DNA from 4 places in the Alteromonas sp. ABV2_168 genome. Region 2 is predicted to be linked to each of the others. Evidence: predicted binding sites of a transcription regulator. Region 2 holds the regulator's gene; each other region holds the start of a gene.
The links. Region 2 encodes sigma-54, which starts transcription at its own class of promoters, with help from an activator protein. Its sites were predicted from a motif close to GTTGGCACGNNNNTNGNNT; they were not measured.

Region 1 (3,189 bases), on a different contig from region 2:
TTCCATGATTGAACCCTGGTGCTCGTCTTCACAGTCGATAGTCAGTGTTTCAAACGGTTCCTGCAGCTCGCCGTCAACTTCTTTCAGGATTACTTCCGGACGTGATACCGCCAGCTCGTAACCTTCACGACGCATATTTTCAATCAGGATACCTAAGTGCAGTTCACCACGGCCTGATACGCGGAATTTATCCGGGTCAGCGGTTTCTTCAACGCGCAGTGCCACGTTATGTACCAGCTCGTCCTGCAGACGCTCAAGGATGTTACGTGAAGTCACGTACTTACCTTCTTTACCGGCAAACGGAGATGTGTTTACCTGGAACGTCATGGTTACTGTTGGTTCGTCAACCGTCAGCGGAGGCAAGGCTTCTACTGTATTAACGTCACACACAGTATCAGAAATTTTCAGTTCGCCCAGACCGGTAATCGCGATGATGTCACCTGCGCTTGCAGAGTCGACTTCATGACGCTCAAGACCTAAGTAACCCAGTACCTGACCCACTTTACCGTTGCGCTTCTTACCATCAGCACCAACAACAGTAACCTGCTGGTTCATCTTCACGCTACCGCGCTTAACACGACCAACACCGATTACGCCAACATATGAGTTGTAGTCCAGCTGAGAGATTTGCATCTGGAATGCACCGGCAGGGTCTGCATTTGGCGCTTCAACCTGATCCACGATTAACTGGAACAGTGGCGTCATGTCTTCGCCTTTGGTGTCTGCATCCATTGATGCCCAGCCATTCAGTGCTGATGCATAGATAACCTGGAAGTCTAACTGCTCATCAGTCGCACCTAAGTTATCGAACAGGTCAAAAACCTGATCCATTACCCAGTCAGGACGTGCGCCCGGCTTGTCAATTTTATTGATTACTACGATTGGCTTCAGACCCTGAGCAAACGCTTTTTGCGTTACGAAACGGGTTTGCGGCATAGGACCTTCCTGCGCATCAACCAGCAGCAGTACACAGTCAGCCATCGACATTACACGCTCTACCTCACCACCGAAGTCGGCGTGTCCCGGGGTATCTACGATGTTGATGCGGTAGTCATTCCAGTTAATGGCGGTGTTTTTCGCCAGAATGGTAATACCACGCTCTTTCTCGATGTCGTTAGAGTCCATTACCCGTTCCTGGGCTTCGCCACGGCTTTCCAGCGTACCGGATTGCTGTAACAGTTTGTCAACCAGAGTCGTTTTACCATGGTCAACGTGCGCGATAATCGCGATATTGCGTAATTTATTAATATCAGTGGTCATTGGGTCAAAGCCTTGGAAATCAGCGTTGCAGATGTAAGAAAAACATCAGGCAGATTTGATTGCTAAAACGGAATAGTAAAATGTGCGCGGATTGTACAGAAATTCCTTTCGCTTTGCGCATCTTTTTTTATTTTTCTTTGTGACACTTTTCTGGATTGTGTGCGGATCTAATTTATTCCAATGTTTTATCAATGATCCTACTAGTATCCGGGTTTGCTTTGTTCTAGTCTAAGCATCAGTTCTTATCTTCATATACTGCAATTTCTGCATTGTCACAGCCTTTATTCTTCTGCTCCGGTTCGAATCATTCCGGTACGGATAAATCACGGCTTAATAATGTTCAGCAGTCCGATAGAACCCGATGAATCAAAACACCCTTACGCACCAAAACAGAGCTTCACCGCACCATTATAGTGCACTTGCGTTTGTGGATTTTTGTGCTACTGCCTGCTAAGCCGCGTTTTACCGTCTTCATGTAAGTGGCATGAAAATAGCTTTAATGATTCTCAATTATTTTGGAGTGAAATTGTTCATTCCACGTTTATTCTAATAAATCCGGAGGACACGATGTCAATAGAAAAGGCATTAGAGCTGATCAAAGAAAGCGAAGCTAAATTTGTAGACTTACGCTTTACCGACACAAAAGGTAAGGAGCAACACGTATCGATCCCTGCAGGTCTGGTCGATGACGAGTTCTTTGAAGAAGGTAAGATGTTTGATGGTTCTTCAATTTCTGGTTGGAAACACATCAACGAATCAGACATGATCCTGATGCCAGACGCAGCATCTTGCGTTGTTGACCCGTTCGCAGAAGAAACTCAGGTAAACATCCGTTGTGACATCGTTGAGCCGTCTACCCTGGAAGGCTACGACCGTGACCCTCGCTCTGTTGCACGTCGTGCAGAAGAGTTCCTGAAGTCTACTGGTATCGGTGACACTGCTTTCTTCGGTCCAGAGCCAGAATTCTTCCTGTTTGACGATGTGAAATTCCACACTGACATGGCGGGTTCTTTCTTCAAGATCGATTCTTCTGAAGCAAAATGGAACTCCGGTGCAGAATTCGAAGGCGGTAACCTTGCTCACCGTCCTGGCGTAAAAGGCGGTTACTTCCCGGTTCCACCAGTAGACTCAGCACACGACATCCGTGGCGCAATGTGTCTGGTTATGGAAGAAATGGGTCTGGTCGTTGAAGCTCACCACCACGAAGTAGCAACTGCTGGTCAGAACGAAATCGCTTGTGCTTTCAACACGCTGGTTAAGAAAGCTGACGAAGTTCAAATCTATAAGTATGTTGTACACAACGTTGCAAATGCATACGGTCAGTCTGCGACATTCATGCCTAAGCCTCTGGTTGGTGACAACGGTTCTGGTATGCACGTTCACCAGTCTATCGCTAAAGATGGCAAAAACATCTTCGCAGGCGACAAGTACGCTGGTATGTCTGAAGAAGCGCTGTACTACATCGGCGGTATCATCAAGCACGCCCGTGCAATCAACGCATTCACTAACGCTTCTACTAACTCGTACAAGCGCCTGGTACCAGGCTTTGAAGCACCGGTTATGCTGGCTTACTCTGCACGTAACCGTTCTGCGTCAATCCGTATTCCTTACGTAACAAGCGATAAAGCGCGTCGTATCGAAGTACGTTTCCCTGACCCGACTGGTAACCCTTACCTGGGCTTCACTGCTATGTTAATGGCGGGTATCGACGGTATCATCAACAAGATTCACCCTGGTGACTCTATGGATAAAGACCTGTACGACTTACCACCAGAAGAAGCAGCAGAAATCCCAACTGTTGCCAGCTCACTGGAAATGGCTCTGGAAGCGCTGGACAACGACCGTGACTTCCTGAAAGCCGGTGGCGTTATGACTGATGACATGATCGATGCATACATCGGTCTGAAGTCTGAAGAAGTAACGACTCTG
Region 2 (3,189 bases):
GCGGGTGTGCTGGTAACTACGATGGCGATGACATTTTCCAGTCCGGCCAGGCGACCGTGGGGGAGGGCAATGCCGTTACCTATACCTGTGCTGCCCATTCGCTCACGGGCCAGCAGGCTACTTAACACGGTGGCTTCATCAACATCGGGGTTATTTTTAGCTGCAATCCCGCTGATGATTTCGAGAATGCGTTTTTTGCTATTGCACTGGACCGCACACTCGGTGCGGTCCAGGCTGACTATGGCTTGTATATCCATGAATTCAATTAGTGCTTTTTAAGCTTTTCCTTGTGTTTCAGGACCTGCCTGTCGAGCTTATCGACCATGCTGTCAATGGCAGCATACATGTCCTGATTTTCGGAAGAGGCGAAGACTTCCGCGCCGCTAAGATGAACCGTTGCTTCTGCTTTTTGGCTAAGCTTTTCAACATTTAAAATAACGTGCACATTTGATATGTGGTCAAAATGACGTTCCAGTTTGCTGAACTTAGTATCGACATAATTACGCAAAGAATCAGTGATCTCAATGTGATGACCAGAAAGGTTGATTTGCATATTTCGTCTTCCTTATTTTGAGCAGCCTTAAGTTAGATAAGGCTTTTGCGTTGGTTAGACGGCGGGATCGACAAGGATTCCCGGTACTTTGCTATTGTTCGCCGGGCAACCATAATGCCTTGATCGGCCAACAACGAAGCAATCTTGCTGTCACTCAGTGGCTTGCTTGGCTTTTCAGCGGCAACCAGCTTTTTAATCAGGGCGCGAATCGCTGTAGATGAACACTCACCACCTGATTCAGTGGCAACGTGGCTGGAGAAGAAATACTTCAACTCGAAAATACCACGGGGCGTGTGCATGTACTTCTGCGTTGTTACCCTGGAAATAGTAGATTCGTGCATATCTACCATTTCTGCGACATCATTCAGCACCATTGGTTTCATCATTTCAGGGCCATGCTCAAAAAAGCCCATCTGTTGCTGAACAATACAATTTGCTACTTTCAGCAGCGTATCGTTCCGGCTCTCAAGGCTCTTAATAAACCATTTTGCTTCCTGCATGTGAGAGCGGATAAATTGTGAATCACTGCTGTTTCTTGCTTTACGGCTCATTGCAGCATACTGCTGATTAACACTGAGCTTAGGCAGGCTGTCGGGGTTTAATTCTACAACCCAACGGCCATTTTTCTTCGCAACCGATACATCCGGAATGACATATTCGGGTTCTTTCGTAATTAATGCACTGCCCGGACGGGGATTAAGCGTTTGCAGCAAACGCATCGCTTCCCGTAACTGATCTTCTTTCAGGCGGGTTTTACGCATTAACGTACGGTAATCTTTACTGCCTAACAGATCGGAATGCTCTCTGAGCAGTAGTTTGGCTTCTTCCAGCCACGGTGTTTCCGGTGCAAATTGCGCCAGCTGAACTAACAAGCACTCCTGCGGTGTGCGGGAGCCGGAACCGAGAGGATCAAATAGCTGAATACGTTTAAGTACGCACTCAACCTCATCTTCTTCTACGGGCTCTTCCATATCTTCACTGTTTACGCTTTGCAGAATGTCGTCAACGGTAACCGTTAGATAGCCGGACTCATCAATGGAATCGATGATCGCCAGCGCGATGGCGCGGTCTGTGTCAGAAAAAGGTGTCAGACGCATTTGCCACAGCAGATGGTCCTGAATATTTTCGGTGGTTTCACCCTGAAAGATTTGTTCATCATCACCCCCGGAAGGGCCGGGCGCGGGGGCAGAAGACGCAGAAATGTACTCATCCCAGGTACTGTCGATGGGCAGCTCATCCGGTAAATCATTCTTTTCCAGTGCTTCACCGGTATCCATGCTGTCAGAAGATGAGGCTGTTGCAGACTCTTGCATGCTGTCATCATTGTCGATGTTATTTTTCTCAATTACATCGTTGTCGGAGCTGTCGTCGACTTCCAGCAAAGGATTAGAATCGAGAGCTTCCTGAATTTCTTGTTGTAAGTCCAGCGTAGACAACTGCAATAGCTTGATCGCCTGCTGAAGCTGAGGCGTCATTGTTAGTTGTTGGCTAAATTTTAACTGTAAAGATGGTTTCATCTACGTCTTATATAAACTCTAAAAAGGACATCCGGTTGTAGCGGTGTGAGTGCCGGTGGCGAAATCTCCGCTAAATGCTCATCCCGATATCTTAACTATAGCCTGAATTGCTCACCAAGGTATACATCACGAACTTTTTGATTACTTAATACCTGTTCTGCGGTGCCCTGAGCAATCAGTTCTCCATGACTGACGATATAGGCCTCTTCACACACATCAAGGGTTTCCCTGACATTGTGGTCGGTGATGAGGATACCGATACCTCTGTCCCGTAAGTGCTGAATGATCTTCTTTATATCATTAACCGAAATCGGGTCAACTCCGGCGAAGGGTTCATCGAGCAAAATAAATTGCGGATTGGCTGCCAGTGCGCGGGCAATTTCAACCCGGCGGCGTTCGCCACCCGACAAACTCATACCTGTACTATTACGTATATGATTAATATTAAATTCATCAAGTAGTGCATCCGCTTCCTGTTCACGTTGATGACTTTTTAAGTCTTTACGCGTCTGTAATATCGCCATGATGTTTTCATGTACGGTCAGCTTGCGGAAAATGGATGCCTCCTGGGGTAAATAGCCAATTCCCCGGCGGGCACGTTCGTGCATTGGCTGGTGCGTCAGCTCCTGCTCATCAATGAGGATTTTGCCTTTGTCCAGCGGCACAAGACCGACAATCATGTAAAACGTTGTGGTTTTACCTGCACCGTTAGGACCCAGCAGACCTACTATCTGTCCGGTAGAAACCGATAAACTAACGTCACGGACGACCTGGCGTGATTTATACGACTTTGCCAGGTGAGTCGCACTCAGGGTTGCCATGTAACTCAGTTACCCTCGTTTTCGTTGCTGTCTGAAGTCTTGTTCTCTTCCTTCAGCTCTTTAACTGTGTCAGGACGGAAAACCGTGGTTACCCGGCCGTTGCTGTTACTTTCACCGCCGGTTGCCAGAAGTTGCTCTTTTGACATGTCATAGGTGATGCTATCTCCCTGGACCATGCTGGTATCTTGCTGGATTTTCGCATCACCTTGCAAGGAAATAAGTTGTTTGGCTACTTCGTAGCGAATTTCATTTGCGCTGGCTTTTACTTTTGCGCCGTCATCCAGCGTTTGAGAATAAG
Region 3 (3,189 bases), on a different contig from region 2:
AATCGTCGGTTGACACTCTTAACGAGTGCCCACACAGATTGTCTTGTTATAAATTTTTAAAGAACAATTGCTTAAGCCTTGCTGTTAGCCGTCTCAAGCGGGATGCGTATGTTACTCTGCATCATTTTTTTGTCAATCATTTTTTTGAAGTTTTTTCTTCTCAAAACGCTTTCCAAAAACTCGTTTCCGGTGCTTTGTGTCAGCTCCCTGAACCGAGGACGCGCATTCTACTCACATGAACCTTCCCGTCAACCCTTAATTACCGTAAAAAGTAAAAAAGCGACCTGAGCGGTCGCTTTTTAAACACATTGATAATTAAATAAACAAAACGTCTTAATTTCGTCTGTTCTGATATCTCTTTTCTAGATTATTTCAGGTAACCGGTGCTATGACTTATGCTCTGGTTCATCATTATCAATAGTTTTTTCATCTGCCTTATCATCATCAACAGAAAAATCGGCGTCCTTCTCTTCATGGTCCCCCACTACATCCTGAAGCGTTACCTTATCAACCGTACGGAATGTATTAATGGGTCCGGCAAGTGCATAAAGGGCAAAGACAAGGAAAAGCACTAATGCAGGCTCTGTCGCCACAATTACAAACACAAGCATAATAATAAGAAGCGCAACAAAAGGAACTTTGCCGTTCCAGTTTACTTCTTTAAAGGAGTTATATTTGAAGTTACTCACCATGAGTAAGCCGGCCGCACCGGTTATCAGTGCTACAACAAAACCGTAATCGTTGCCATTCACATCATATTCAACGCCTACCCAGACCAACCCGGATACAACGGCTGCAGCAGCCGGGCTTGCCAACCCCTGAAAGAATCGTTTGTCAGCAATACCCACCTGCGTATTGAACCGCGCCAGACGTAACGCTGCACCAGCTACATATATAAAGGCGGCGAGCCATCCCAGCTTACCTAATTCACTTAAACCCCAGTTGTAAGCAACCAGCGCCGGAGCAACCCCAAAGGACACCATGTCGGCCATAGAGTCGTATTCAGCACCAAACGCACTTTGGGTGTTGGTGATCCTGGCAGCCCTTCCATCGAGCCCATCAAATATCATTGCAACGAAAACGGCAACCGCAGCAGCTTCGAAACTGCCGTTCATAGACGCGACTACGGCATAAAAACCCGAGAACAACCCTGCGGTGGTAAGTAAATTAGGCAACAGGTAGATGCCTTTCCTTTTTGTGTCCGTCATAAAACCTCAAGTTAATTAATACTGACCAATCCATTATTTCATACATACCCGCACTACGCACGGTTCAAATATACCAGAGAATGCCTATTACTTAGTATGGGCTGACATACCTCAATTTAATTCACGAGATCTTTCATTAACACATTGAATTATAATAAATAAATCAACTTTAACTACTTTTGTATCATGTCAGTATTTTTTACGTAGGAATTTTTAAACCTAAATCCAACCTAAATTTTCCCTATAAAAATCAACACAATAACAAGTGGCACGGTAAGTGCTTAGATCGGATTGAGGTATGAAATCGAGGTATAAAAGGGGTTTTTAATATGAAGATAAGTAAGATCGCGTCAGTGACGACACTCGTCCTTGCAAGCGCTATTACTGCACCTGCTATGGCAACTAACTATTCTGGTGGTTGGCACAGTGGTTGTGGCAATGGTGGCAACACAGGTGATGGCTGTAATGCAGCTGACTATTTCGCAGATGACTTAATGTACAGCCTGGCCAGCGATGGTATCAGCAATGCAGTAGTTGATGGTGTAACTATCAACGCTTCTGCTTATTCTGATACCAAAGGTATGGAGAAGGTAGGTACGAAATATGGTTACTATGACATTGTCTCCGACGTAAACGTCGAAGAAGCCAGCCTTAAACAATACGGTAATGGATACGGGATCGTTAACGAAGATGAAAAGGCGAAATATTCGCCGGACCATTCAATTGACAACGAGAAAGAAGAAGGTTGGTCAAATTACCAATACGTAATTGATACTGACTTTGACTATGTGCTTATTTCTTTCGACGAGGACGTAAACGTAACTGGCGCAACATTTAGCTGGCTATGGAAAGAAACTGAGACACAGGTTTCTGTTGCAGCATTGAGCGACACATCTATGCTTACTTCAGGCGTGAATACATGGGGCGAGATTGCAGGTGATGCGCTGGCAGTAGGTTCGTTTGATGTTCTTAACTGTGACGATACTGATTTAGCAGAAATCAGCGGTCTGGATAATGTTTATTCTCAATACTGGATTATCGGAGCGTATAACACAGTCTTCGGCGATATCGGGCATAGTATGTACGATGACGGTTTCAAGTTAGCCAGCGTAGGCTTTAATAAAAAGCCTGGTGAAGAGCCACCAACAACGCAGGTAACTGAACCCGGTACATTCGCGATGTTGTTCATGGGCGGTGCCCTGGCAATGTGGCGCAGAAAACGTAATGCTTAGTCAATTTGATTAAGCCTTAACAGGCATTACCCGTAAAAGGTGGCTTAATGCCACCTTTTTTGTTCGGCAAATTCAGGTGAATTATGAAAAATCAACGGATGTTAGCTTCACGCGTGCGCAGCGCGCTTTTCGGTCTGGCCGGACTGAGCCTTATTGGATCAGCCCATGCTACAACCTTTGAAGATTATGAACAGGCACTGGAAGCCTACAATGCAAAACGATATGAAGAATCGTTTGTTCACCTAAAAAATAGTCTGCAAAAAGATCCTGATAACCTGACTGCCAAGATATTAATGGGTCGCCTGCTTCTGCAAAACGGTTATGTGCGTGCTGCTGAACTGGAGTTTCAGGAAGCCATCGACATGGGCGCTGACCTGAATCTGGTTGCAGAACCGCTGGGAACAGCCTGGTTGTTTATGAACCGCTTCCGCGACATTCTTGATTTTCAGGAGTACAAGCGTCTGGGCTCTAAACAAAAATCAAGCTGGCTACAGATCCGGGCAACAGCCTGTACAAAACTTGACGATGATGTCTGTGCTGAACAAGCTTATCAGGACATGCTTGCCATGCCCTACAATAAGGACAACGCGCTGAACGGACTTGCTGCAATTGCAATGCGGGCCGGTGATACAGAAATCGCTGAAGACTTTCTCGCACAATCCCGCGAAATTGATGATAACAGTGCCATTCTGTGGCGCCTGACAGGTCAGCTCAGCTACCGTCAGGGCGACGTTGATACCGCTATCAAA
Region 4 (3,189 bases), on a different contig from region 2:
TTCTTGATTCCGTTAACCAGCGCACGCAGTTAGTGGGGCAGAATAGGCTGGAGCTACTGTTGTTCAGACTCAACGGCCGTCAGCGCTTTGGTATTAACGTGTTCAAAGTGCGGGAGGTACTGCAGTGCCCGCCATTGACAGCAATGCCTAAATTGAATTCACTGGTACGGGGAATTGCGCATATCCGCGGGCAAACCATTTCTGTCATCGACCTGAGCATGGCAACAGGCGGCAGACGGATTGAAAACCTCGAAACAGCGTTTATCGTTATTGCAGAGTACAACCGCTCAGTACAGGGCTTTCTGGTTGGCGCGGTTGAACGCATTATCAATACGAACTGGGATGCCATTATGCCACCGCCGCAGGGGACGGGTCGCGCCAGTTATCTTACTGCCGTTACGGAAGTGGATAAAGAGCTGGTGGAAATTCTGGACGTAGAAAAAATTCTTAACGAAATTTCTCCCCTCAAAGCCGAGGTTAGTAAAGATGTTATCGCCGGGCTGGATACCACTGCTCAGGAAGATAAGATTATATTCATTGCCGATGATTCTTCTGTTGCCCGCAGTCAGGTGAAAAAAGCGCTGACGGCACTGGGACTGAAAATGGAGCTGGCTAAGAATGGCCTGGAAGCATTGAACCGTCTCAAAGAGATTGCTGCTGAAACCGGCGACGTTACAGATAAAGTGGGCGTACTGGTTTCCGATATAGAAATGCCGGAAATGGACGGATACACACTGACGGCTGAAATTAAAAACACCCCCGAATTGCAGAAATTAAAAGTGGTTCTTCACACGTCATTAAGCGGGGTATTCAATCAGGCGATGGTGCAAAAAGTCGGTGCCGATGATTTCATTGCAAAATTCCATCCTGATGAACTTGCTACTGCTGTAGGTAAATGGTTGTCTAATTGATTGACGAGGCCAGGGAAGCTTGAAAAATAAAGAAGTGTCTGCCGACAGTTACCGTCAATTCGGAACTTTTCTGCAGCAACAGTGTGGCATTTCATTAGGCGACAACAAGCAATATCTTGTCCGTAGCCGCTTGTCGTCTTTGATGTACGAATACGACTACGACAGCCTGGACGGACTGATTGCAGCTGTGGTACGGGGTGGAAACCGTAATTTGTTGCAATCCGTTCTGGATGCCATGACCACCAATGAAACTCTCTGGTTTCGTGATAATTATCCCTACGAGTTACTTATTAATAATATCTTGCCGCAGTACGCCAGTGAAAATCGCCGGTTGCGGGTCTGGAGTGCCGCCTGTTCCTCCGGGCAGGAGCCGTACTCCATCGCTATGTCAGTACTGGAATTTCAGCGGCAAAAACCCGGCGCTCTGAGAGCCGGCGTGGAAATTACCGGCACAGATTTGTCGTCTGCCATGCTGGAGAAGTGCAACAAAGGTGTGTATGACGAACTTTCTCTGGCCCGCGGGTTATCGGCAGAACGCCGTCAACGCTATTTCTCTCCCAACAGTGAGGGGATGGTTCAGGTCAATGAGGAAGTACGCAGAATGGTTTCTTTTAAAAGCCTGAATCTGCTGCACAGTTATACGGCCCTGGGTCGCTTCGACATCGTATTTTGCCGTAATGTACTGATCTATTTTCCGGCAGATGTGAAACAAAAGATACTGCAACAAATTGCCGCCCAGATGCAGCCCGGGGGGATTTTGTTCCTCGGCGCTTCCGAATCTATCGGTGAAGCCGGATCTCATTTTACCATGGTGAAGTGCCATCCCGGCCTTTACTATCAAAGAAATAAATAATCTCCTGACGCCCCGCCCGGGGCGTCAAAAAATACTTGGCACTTCATTTGCAAAGTTTTCAACAATAAGAAAACGACGATTCATACTCTGAGTCTCTTTTTAATTCGATGTTGTTGAAATCTTTGCCTGTGGAGTGTTTTACATGGCCATCAACCTAGACAATCTGACCGGTTTCCATAAAAAAGCGCTGGATATCAGAGAGCAGAAGATGGAAGTGATTGCCGGTAATCTGGCAAACGCAAACACCCCCGGCTACAAAGCCCGCGATATAGACTTTAAGCAAGCCATGGAAAGCGCCCGCAGTGAACAGCGCCAGGGTTCTTTGCAACGCACTCATGAAAATCACATTGGTGGCGGTCTCAATATCAACAGCTTCGACATCGATTATCGAATCCCAAATCAGCCCGACACCGGGGACGGCAACACCGTTGAAGTGCAGGCTGAAAGAAATGCCTTTCTGGATAACGGAATGAGATACCAGGCAACCCTGCAATTTCTCGAAGGAAAACTGAAAGGTATGAAGAAGGCCTTAAGTGGAGGGCAAAGTTAATGAGCCTGTTTAATGTCATGTCCATTTCCGGTACCGGTATGGAAGCAGAAAGTGTCCGTCTGAACACCACCGCCAGTAACATTGCTAACGCTAACAGCGTCAGCAGCAGTTACGAAGAAACCTATAAGGCACGCTACCCGGTTTTCGCCGCAGAACTTGCCAGAGCATCAGATGAACAGAGTAAAGGCGTGGGTGTTGAGGTTAAAGGCGTAGTGGAAAGCGATGCACCTCTGCAAATTGAGTATGCACCGAACAATCCCATGGCTGATGAAAACGGTTATATCTACAAGCCCAACGTCAACATTGTCGAAGAGATGGCAAATATGATGTCCGCTTCGAAAGGCTACGAAACAAACGTTCAGGTTGCTGATACAACCAAACGTATTTTCCGTCAGGTACTGCAGCTTGGTCGCGGTCAGTAACCGCGCTGAGCAGAGGGTATTTTCGTGAGTACTATTTCAAATACGACAGGCTTAAATTCAGAGCTCTACTGGCAGGAAGAAGGTGTAGCCGTTGCCGATGGCAGCGAACAGCGCCTGACTCAGGAAGACTTTTTCTCATTGCTTACAGAGCAGCTGGCGAATCAGGATCCGACCAAACCGGTGGACAATGATCAGATGGTTGCCCAGATGACATCTTTCACGATGGCAGACGGGATCTCCCAGTTAAATGAAAAGTTCGAATCCTTTGCCGCGTCTATGACCTCCAACCAGGCATTGCAGGCTTCCAGTCTGATTGGTCAGCAGGTGCTGGTAGAAGGTAATGTAGGCTATATGGCAGAAGAAGGTGCCGGCTTCAGTGGCGTACTGGTTAACGATCAGACCGTGCAGGATCTGAAGATCACCATCGAAAATCAATATGGTGAAATTGTTAAG

Region 1: the regulator sigma-54 is predicted to act here: its motif matches at 1,739-1,757, upstream of glnA (glutamate--ammonia ligase).
Region 3: the regulator sigma-54 is predicted to act here: its motif matches at 1,473-1,491, upstream of xdp1 (exosortase-dependent surface protein XDP1).
Region 4: the regulator sigma-54 is predicted to act here: its motif matches at 1,799-1,817, upstream of flgB (flagellar basal body rod protein FlgB).

Annotation. Positions count from the first base shown of each region.
Region 1 covers NZ_JBSWYQ010000008.1:15,503-18,691, forward strand. Annotated here, with positions in the region: gene typA (translational GTPase TypA) at 1-1,260, opposite strand, end outside; gene glnA (glutamate--ammonia ligase) at 1,828-3,189, shown strand, end outside.
Region 2 covers NZ_JBSWYQ010000003.1:369,768-372,956, forward strand. Annotated here, with positions in the region: gene ptsN (PTS IIA-like nitrogen regulatory protein PtsN) at 1-257, opposite strand, end outside; gene hpf (ribosome hibernation promoting factor) at 266-553, opposite strand; gene ACXAH4_RS07200 (RNA polymerase factor sigma-54) at 586-2,070, opposite strand; gene lptB (LPS export ABC transporter ATP-binding protein) at 2,166-2,891, opposite strand; gene lptA (lipopolysaccharide transport periplasmic protein LptA) at 2,897-3,189, opposite strand, start outside.
Region 3 covers NZ_JBSWYQ010000007.1:24-3,212, forward strand. Annotated here, with positions in the region: gene pssA (CDP-diacylglycerol--serine O-phosphatidyltransferase) at 387-1,208, opposite strand; gene xdp1 (exosortase-dependent surface protein XDP1) at 1,538-2,440, shown strand; gene ACXAH4_RS11700 (tetratricopeptide repeat protein) at 2,524-3,189, shown strand, end outside.
Region 4 covers NZ_JBSWYQ010000011.1:203,278-206,466, forward strand. Annotated here, with positions in the region: gene ACXAH4_RS16715 (chemotaxis protein CheV) at 1-911, shown strand, start outside; gene ACXAH4_RS16720 (CheR family methyltransferase) at 931-1,764, shown strand; gene flgB (flagellar basal body rod protein FlgB) at 1,907-2,314, shown strand; gene flgC (flagellar basal body rod protein FlgC) at 2,314-2,736, shown strand; gene ACXAH4_RS16735 (flagellar hook assembly protein FlgD) at 2,761-3,189, shown strand, end outside.